2 regions of the Paenarthrobacter sp. NPDC057981 genome follow, and region 2 is predicted to be linked to the other one. Evidence: riboswitches for the same ligand, from Rfam matches in the RefSeq annotation. Region 2 holds a riboswitch; the other holds the start of a gene.
The links. Region 2 has a riboswitch for S-adenosylmethionine ahead of ACFVSI_RS04915 (LLM class flavin-dependent oxidoreductase). Riboswitches for the same ligand answer to the same signal wherever they lie in the genome.

Region 1: it holds a riboswitch for S-adenosylmethionine, as region 2 does, so the genes downstream of both, ACFVSI_RS10140 (aminotransferase class V-fold PLP-dependent enzyme) here and ACFVSI_RS04915 (LLM class flavin-dependent oxidoreductase) in region 2, are expected to answer to the same signal.

The regions. Positions count from the first base shown of each region.
Region 1 covers NZ_JBHVQI010000008.1:99,165-103,344, forward strand. The annotation lists gene ACFVSI_RS10125 (MFS transporter) at 1-367, shown strand, start outside; gene ACFVSI_RS10130 (metal-dependent transcriptional regulator) at 387-1,100, opposite strand; gene ACFVSI_RS10135 (class I SAM-dependent methyltransferase) at 1,110-1,931, opposite strand; gene ACFVSI_RS10140 (aminotransferase class V-fold PLP-dependent enzyme) at 2,033-3,436, opposite strand; SAM riboswitch class IV at 3,468-3,581, opposite strand; gene hisN (histidinol-phosphatase) at 3,753-4,180, opposite strand, start outside.
Region 2 covers NZ_JBHVQI010000003.1:46,967-51,146, reverse strand. The annotation lists gene ACFVSI_RS04930 (MFS transporter) at 1-1,235, shown strand, start outside; gene ACFVSI_RS04925 (rhodanese-like domain-containing protein) at 1,232-1,618, opposite strand; gene ACFVSI_RS04920 (LLM class flavin-dependent oxidoreductase) at 1,654-2,793, opposite strand; SAM riboswitch class IV at 3,017-3,126, shown strand; gene ACFVSI_RS04915 (LLM class flavin-dependent oxidoreductase) at 3,163-4,180, shown strand, end outside.

The DNA of each region.
Region 1 (4,180 bases), on a different contig from region 2:
CTGGACTCAGGTGCTGCCGGGCCAGATCGTTTTCGGCGTTGGGCTGGCGACGCTGGTAGCGCCGCTGACGGCAGCCATCCTTGGTGCTGTCCCGCAGGCCGAAGCCGGGATCGGGTCAGCCGTCAACAACGCCGTCGCCCGCATCGCAGGCTTGATCTCCATCGCTTTCGCGGGCGTCATTGTGGGGCCGGTGTTCACCAGGCAAGGGCTTTACAACGCCTTGGTGGCAACAGCGGTTCTGTTCCTGGCCGGGGCCATCGCGTCCGCCGTCGGGATCCGCAACCCGGCGACCCCGGCGGCAGCCGCCGCTGACCGTGAACCTGGTGCAGCGTCCGACGACGGCGGCGCAGCCGGGCAGCGCAGCTGACCATTTACGGGCGCGGTGGTCAGCGGGCGGGAAGTACGCAGCCCGGGTGGGGGCCTGCGCTTTGAACCCACAGAGCGGAGGCGACTTCTTCAGCGAGGTCAAATTCGCGTCCGTTCTGGCCGCTTCCGATCCTGACCACCAAGGCTCCGCCAAAGGGCTTGCGTCCCATGACCTCCACGGGAGCGTCCAGTGGAATATCCTCAGCAGCCAGATACCTCAGGAGATCCGGGTTGTCGTCGCTGATGCGGGTGATGCGGCCCGAGTGACCTTGGTCGAGCTCGTTCATGCGGTAGGCATGCGGCAGCTCCACGGTGCCGTCGGCCGAGGGGATCGGATCACCGTGCGGGTCGCGTTCGGGATGGCCGAGCTTCGCAGACATGCGTTCGATGAAGGTATCGGATACCGCATGCTCCAGCATTTCGGCCTCGTCATGGACTTCGTCCCAGCTGTAACCGAGTTCCTCCACCAGGTACGTTTCGATGAGGCGGTGCCTGCGGACCATGGAAAGGGCCAGGCGCATGCCCTCCGGGGTCAGTCGGATGGCACTGTAGGGTTGGTGGTCAACCAGGCCTTGGTCCTTGAGCTTGCGCACCATTTCGGACACTGACGAGTTGGCGACGCCAAGGCGCAGGGCGAGCTGCGAGGACGTGATCGGCTTGTCCTGCCACTCCGTATAGGAGTAAATGACCTTGACGTAGTCCTCGATCGAGGAGGAGGGCGTACTGGTCTTCACACTCCAAGCCTACCGTGGCAAGGCATCATGGACGTTATATGCCCGCCAGGTCTGTGTCAGGTAAGGCAGCTGCACCGTATCGCCGGGAGCGTGGCCGAGGTGCTCGTAAAGGTACCACTGCAAGTTGCCCATGACTTTGGCCCGTGTGGCTTCGTTGGCGCGCAGATAATAGCTCCGCGACTTGGTCAGCTCCATGATGTCTTCCGGTGACAACGGATCCTCCCACTCAGTGAGGTGGCGTTCCAACCCCTGGAATTCCGGGCCGATAACTGGCCGGAATCCCGGCTTGTGGACATCCCCGGCATGCATGATGCGCGAAAGTCGGTGGACCCAGGGAACCGAAGTGTCCAACTGGTTCCAGATCAGGCCCAAGACGCCGTGGGGGCGGAGGATTCGTGCGATTTCCGTGCTCGCTGTGAGAGGTTCGCACCAGTGCCAGGCCTGGGCAACGCTGACGACGTCGAATGCTGAGTCCGCCAGCCCTGTTGCCTCGGCCGTTCCCTCCGCTGCATGAACGTCGGGATAGGCATTGCGCAGTTGCTCCAACATGTCGGTGGAAGGATCGACGGCGGCAACCTCAAGTCCGCGTCCAGCCAAAAGGGCGGTGAACTTGCCCGTACCCGCGCCGAGATCTGCTGCGGTTGTGGACCCCTCGGGTACGAGCCAGTCCACGGAGTCCTGCGGATATCCGGGCCGCACACGGTCGTAGTGCTCGCCGCCGTCCTGGAAGCTCCGGCCTAGCTCGTGCCGACGCGAGGCATGGAGCTTTGGTCCACGGGGTCCGGCGGGGCCGGGTATGCCGGGAGCGCCTTCGGGTGTGCGCAGGGACACGCGGGACTCCTTCACGGGATAGCCAAAAGATACCCTACGAATTTACCCTCGGTCCGGGAATCGCGCTTGGTCAGCCGTGCCTACCGGCCGACCGTGACCCTTTAGTCGACAGTGCAGGGAGCTGCCCCTGCGGTTCCCGGGGTATTGGGCGCCCACTCGGGGTAACTGCGGTGGTCGTTGGCGGGAACCCAGCGCCCTTCGTCAACAACGTAGTCCCAGCCCAAGCCGTTGCGCTTGAGTTCCTGGATGCCGGCGAGCAACCTGGTGGCGTCCTCCAACCGGGAGCCGACTCCGAAGCTTGCCCGCAGGGATCCCGACGGCAGACCCAGGCGCTTGAGCAAAGGGTGCGCGCAGAAACGGCCATCGCGGAGGCCTACTCCGTGCTCGGCGGCCAGATACGCGGCGACCAGCCCTGCGTCGAATCCTTCGACGGAGAAGTTGACCACGCCGATGGTGTCCTCGGAGTCGCTGAAGATCCGGTGGACCGTTACGCCGTCGATGGCTTCCAGGCCCTCAACGAGGTAGCTGCGGATGCCGGCTTCGTGAGCGTGCCAGGCGTCCTCGTCCAAGCCAGCGAGGACCTGGGTGGCTCGGGCGAGCGTCGCAGCTCCGAGAACGTTGGGGGAGCCGCCTTCGTGCCGGGCCGGACCCGTGGCCCAGCTGACCGAATCCAGGCGGGCCTCACGGACAGCGCCGCCACCTGCCAGGTGCGGGACGCCGGCGTCGAGCCAGTCCGGGCGACCAACAACGACTCCTGCACCGAACGGCGCGTAGAGCTTATGTCCGGAGAACACGATGTAGTCCACGTCCGCCTCAGCGATGTTGACGCGGCGGTGTGGGGCCAACTGGGCAGCATCCACGACGATCCTCGCACCGTACTGGTGCGCCAGGGAGGCCAGCCGGGCAATCGGCAGGATCTCACCGGTGACGTTCGAGGCACCGGTTACTGCGAGCAGGCTGATACCGCCCTGGGCCAGTTCGGCTTCAATCTTGTCTACGGTGCCGGCCAGGGTGGACTCCGCAACGACGCTGCGGTGCGGGACTCCCTGCCAGGGCAGGAGGTTCGCGTGATGCTCAATGTCCAAGTACAGGACCTCGCCAGCGAACTGGCCATTGACGTGGGGCAGGCAGCCAGCCAACAGATTCAGCGAGTCCGTGGTGTTCCGGGTGAAGATCACGGAGTCATCGTCACGTCCACCGACGAACTCACGGACGATGTTCCGTGAGTTTTCGTAGACCGACGTGCTGATTTGCGAAGCGAATCCAGCCCCGCGGTGAACGCTCGCGTAGTAGGGCAGGACCTCGTTGAGGTAGGCGGAAACAATCGTCAGTGCCGGAGCCGACGCACCATAGTCAAGGTTGGCGTAGCGGACGTGGCCACCTTGGATCAAGGGAGCCTGCAGTTCCGCGCCGGTGACGGCGGCGAGCGGACGGGCTGCGGCAGCAGTGGGGGACTCGTCGATGAAGGAAGAAATGATGTTTGAGTTGAACGTGGCAGTGCTCATGGGACCTCACTCAAGAGGGACCCCCTCAGGGGATCCGCGCTTGCCGCATCCGTTCCGGACCGGCCGGGTCGTCACCCGGGGCACCCCACCGCGAATGGAGGGTTGCCGGCCAGCTAACCGGGGTTTAGCGCTGGCACTCGTGACCTGTAAAAAAGGCTAAGGCACGTCCGTGGAAGGGTCCAAAGCCTCGGAGTTTTGTTAAGCCGTTTGTTACGTGGGATTGAAAATCGTGGGTTCCTGCGAATAAAAAGCGGCGGCTGCCCCAAAACCGGGGCAACCGCCGTCGAATATTCGATACACGCAAAGGTGGCAGGAGTCAGGCCGGAGGCTGAAGGAGGTCGTCCAATCCGGGGTTGAGTCGCTTCAGGACTTCTGAATGCAGAATGGAGTTTGTGGCAAGGGCGTTGCCGCCGAACGGGCCGTCTTCCCCTTCAAGGGAGGTAAAGCGTCCCCCGGCCTCGGTGACGATGGGAACAAGAGCGGCCATGTCGTAAAGATTCAATTCGGGCTCGCAGGCGATGTCCACAGCTCCTTCGGCCACCATGCAATAGGACCAGAAGTCACCATAGGCGCGGGTGCGCCAGAGGTCCTCGGAGAGCCCCAGGAACTCGTCCAGGTTTCCACGTTCTTTCCAGCCGGAGAGGCTGGAGTAGGACATGGAGGCATCGGCGAGGCGGGAAACGTTGGAGACCTTCAGGCGGGTTGCCGATGCCAGGGACCGGCCCATGTAGGCGCCCATGTCCT
Region 2 (4,180 bases):
CGCTCAATCCCCAGGTCCTTGGGTTGCTGCAGGACATTTACACCGGCCACGACCGCGCCAAAGCGCTGGGCGCCTACGCCGCCGCGGGTGGTTCGGCAGCGGTGTGTGGTCCGCTGATCGGCGGGTTGGTGTTGTCCTTGGGCGACCCGGCGATCGGCTGGCGCATCCTGTTCCTGGCCAACGTCCCGCTTGTGCTGATCCTGGTCCCGCTGGCCTTCGCACTGTTGCCCAGGACCGCCCGCACCAGGGGAGGCAACACCTCAATAGACATCCTCGGCGCGCTTCTCCTGGGCAGCGTAGTGGTGGCCTCGCTCATTCCCACGATTTACGGCGCGGGTGCGGTCGCGGTGATTTGCCTGGCAGTCGGAGCCGCGGCACTGTTGGCCTTCACCGGCTGGGAAATCCTCTACCACCGCCGCGGCAAGACGCCGCTGCTCAGCGCCGCGCTCGCCACCTCAAAGGGTTACGCGCTGGGGACGGTTGTCGCCCTGTGCCAGTTCGGAGTCGGCGCAGGAATGGCCGCCGTGACGTCCTTCTACTTTCTCTCCGGCACGGGTATGGCACCCCTCGCCGCCGCAGCAATCCTCGCCCCGCAAGCCGCCGGTATGCTCCTGGCATCAAGCTTCAGCTGGCGGTTCCTGGCCCGTTACAAACGCGCCGGGATCGTCTTCGCGCTTCTAGCGAGCCTTGCCACCCTGGTAGCCAAGGACGTGTTCGTCCAACGCTTCGACTCCGCCACGGCGGCACTGGCGGTCGCCGTCGTCGGGCTCCTCCAAGGGATCGCGACCGGCCTGGTCGTGGCACCCAACCAGACCCTGACGCTGGGTCACGCACCGCTCGGAGCTGCCGGTGTCGCAGCCGGTTTCTACCAGCTCAGCCAGCGCTTCGCCGCCGCGCTCTGTTCAGCCGCCGCGGCGGGCATGTTCCTGCAAGCGCACGGAGCCGTCACCGGCGGAGCCGCGAAAGAAGCCTTCCACCAGGGCATCCTCCTGTGCTGCATCCTGCTGGGCGTCGCAGTCGTGGCCGGCATCCTCGATTGGCTCCGCGAGGCGCGCCCCACCAAGGCGGCCACCACAAAGGCGGCCAGGCCCGAAAACGGAAGTGCCGCCGTCGTGCCTTCCATAGAGGAAAGCACGACGACGGCAACGGAACCGCTGGCGCCGGGCCGGGATTCCGGAAGTACGACGGCGGGAGGAACCAGCCGTGCGGACGTTACCAAGCCCGTGGACGCCTAGGCGGATTCAGCCGGCGGGGCAGTAGGTCCGGTGGTGGGGACGCCGGCGTCGCGAAGTGCCGGGAAGCCGCCGTCGACGTGGACGGCGTTGGCGTAGCCGAGGACTTTCAGTTTCTCGGCAACAGGACGCGAGCCGTTGACCGAACCGCAGAACACCACGATCTTCTGGTCGGTGCCGGTGACGTAGGGGAGGCGGTGCGCAGATTCGGGAGCGAAGTCCTCTTCCACGTGTTCGCGGTTCACCACCACCGCGCCGGGAACTGCGCCGGTGCTGGCACGCCCGCCTTCGCTGCGGACATCGATCAGCAGGACGCCGTCCTGAATCAGGGCGGCCGCTTCCTCTGCGGTGATGAGCTGGGTATCTTCCTGGATTTCGGTGGTCATTGCTGCTCCTTTAGTAGTTGGGTGATTGGCAAGGTCTAGAGTCCCCAAGCTTCGGCGAGCAACTGGTAGGAGTTCTCGCGGTCGGCGGGGTCGTGGGCAATGGTGGTGATGAGCAGTTCCTGGGCTCCGGTGGCACGTTGGAGGGTGCGCAAGCTTTTGGTGACCTGCCCGGGGTCGCCGACGAACCGGGTGTCAAGGCGGTCCTTGATCAGCTCGGCTGCTTCGGCGTCCAAGGTGAACTCAGCGGCGTCGTCCGGTGAGGGGTAAGGGATGGCACCCTGTCCGCTGCGGATGCCGTGGACCCACTGGGCGTATCCACGGCCGATGCGGCGGGCGCTGAATTCGTCGGGCGCAACCAAGACATCTGCCGAGACGATGACATGCGGTTCCTGCAGCGTTTCCGAGGGCTTGAAGTGGGCACGGTATTCGGCGATCGAGTCCAGCACTGTCGCTGGAGCTACGTGGTAGTTGGCTCCGAACGGCAGGCCCAGCTTGCCCGCGAGCCTGGCACTGGGGCCGGCCGTGGACCCGTGGATCCAGAACTGCGGAGACTGGCCCAGGGCGGGAGTGGCCGTGACTTCCTCACCGTGTTTGGTGCGGTATTCCCCGGTGAAGAAGCCGATGATGTCCTGGACGTCGTTCTCGAAGTTGTCTGTGTCGCCCGGGAACCGACCCAGGAGTTCGCTTTGCAGGCGGAACTTGCGGGGAAGGACTGCGCCGAAAATTGGGCGGGCGGCGGGGACGACGAGACCGTCCACTACGCGCTCCGCCGACTGGTCCGCAGCGGGAGCCGGCTGGCCCGGCGCCGGTTCGCTCGGAGACTTGGGCGGGCCGGAACGGCCAAAACCCAGGTCCAGGCGGTCCGGGAACACCGACGCCAGGGTCCCGATGCTCTCCGCGATCTGCAACGGCCGGTAGTTGCCCAAAAGCGTGGCCGCCGTACCTACCCTGATCGTCTTTGTTGCCGCAGCCACGAGCCCGGCCAGCACATGCGGCGCGGAACCGGCGACGCCGTCATTGAGGTGGTGCTCGGCCAGCCAGTAGCGGGAGTATCCCGCGGCTTCGGCTGCGACGGACAGGGCAACGGTGCTGCGCAGGGCGTCGCCGGAGCTCTGGTTGGCTGACACCGGGCTGAGGTCAAGAACTGACAAGGGGATAACGGAAGGCTTCGGCATGTCACGACACTACGGAGCGGAAGGGGCGCACCAAAGCCCGTTTGTCACCCGGCTCAACTGGACTCAACGCGGCTCAACCCGGCGCAATGGAAGGTCATACGGGCCCGCAGATCCACCGAAAAATGACGAACTTGGCAGCCGCTTGACGCGCTGTTTCCCGCGTTGACGCTTCAAGTCAGGGGCGTTTGTACATTCCTTGGAGCTGCTCCTAGATTCAATTCCAGGTCAAGAGTCAGCGCGCCAAGGACCGGCTCGCGCTGCGGCAACCCTCAGGCATTAAGTGGCGGGGTGCTCCGGAAACAGACCTGGCCGCGACTGCGGCAAGTGAATGTCAACCCGGCCGCGCTGCGGCCTGTGAAAGAGAGAAACATGCCTTCCAAACCTGATTTCCGTTCGCGTGTTGTTGCTTTGGAGCTCGACGGCGATGGAGCCCACCCGGCTGCGTGGCGAAAGGCCCTCCATGATCCGCAGGCACTGTTGGGGGGCCAGCGGATCCGTGAGACTGTCCAGGCAGCAGACATCGCGGGTTTCCATCTGGCAACGTTCAAGGACAGCCGTGTGGTGGATGACGGCACCTCCGGGGTTCCTACCCGTATCGACGCCGTCCAACGCGCAGCTTTCGCCGCACCGATCACCCGCTCCCTGGGGCTGGTTCCGGAAGTGGGAACGCTCTTCACCGAGCCGTTCCACGTCGCCACCCAGCTCGCCAGCCTGGACTACTCTTCCCAGGGACGCGCCGGCTGGTTGGTAAATGCGGACAATTTCGTGGAGGAGGCCCGTTCCGTGGGTCGCGCGCCGCTGTCCCGGGAAGAAACAGCAAGCGAGGCAGCGGACGTGGTCCAGGCCAACCGCAGGCTCTGGGACTCCTGGGAGGACGACGCCGTCATCCGCGACGTTGCCACAGGCCGCTACCTGGACCGCGACAAACTGCACTACGCCAACTTCGAAGGGGAGCGGTTCTCCGTAAAGGGTCCGTCCATCATCCCGCGCCCGCTTCAGGGCCAGCTGGTGGTGTTCGCCCCCACGGAACTGATTCCCGCCGTCGAAGCCGACGTAGCCTTGGTCTCCGCGGACTCCTCCGACGAGCTCGCGCAGGCAGCCCAGGCGGCAACAGCCTCAGGGGCGCAGCGGACGTTGGTCGAGCTCGACGTCGTGCTGGACGCCCGCGGGCAAAGGGCCGCCGAGCGGCTGGCCGAGTTGGATGCCCACGAGCAATGGGTGGGCGGCGCACGCTACGTGGGAGATGCCCGGGGGCTCGTGGAACTCCTCACCGCCCTCTTCGCAGCCACGGACGGCGTTCGCCTGAGGCCGGCCGTCCTCGACATCGATCTGCCGGAACTGGCGTACAAGGTGTTGCCTGGACTGCACGAGTCAGGGCTTGTGACGC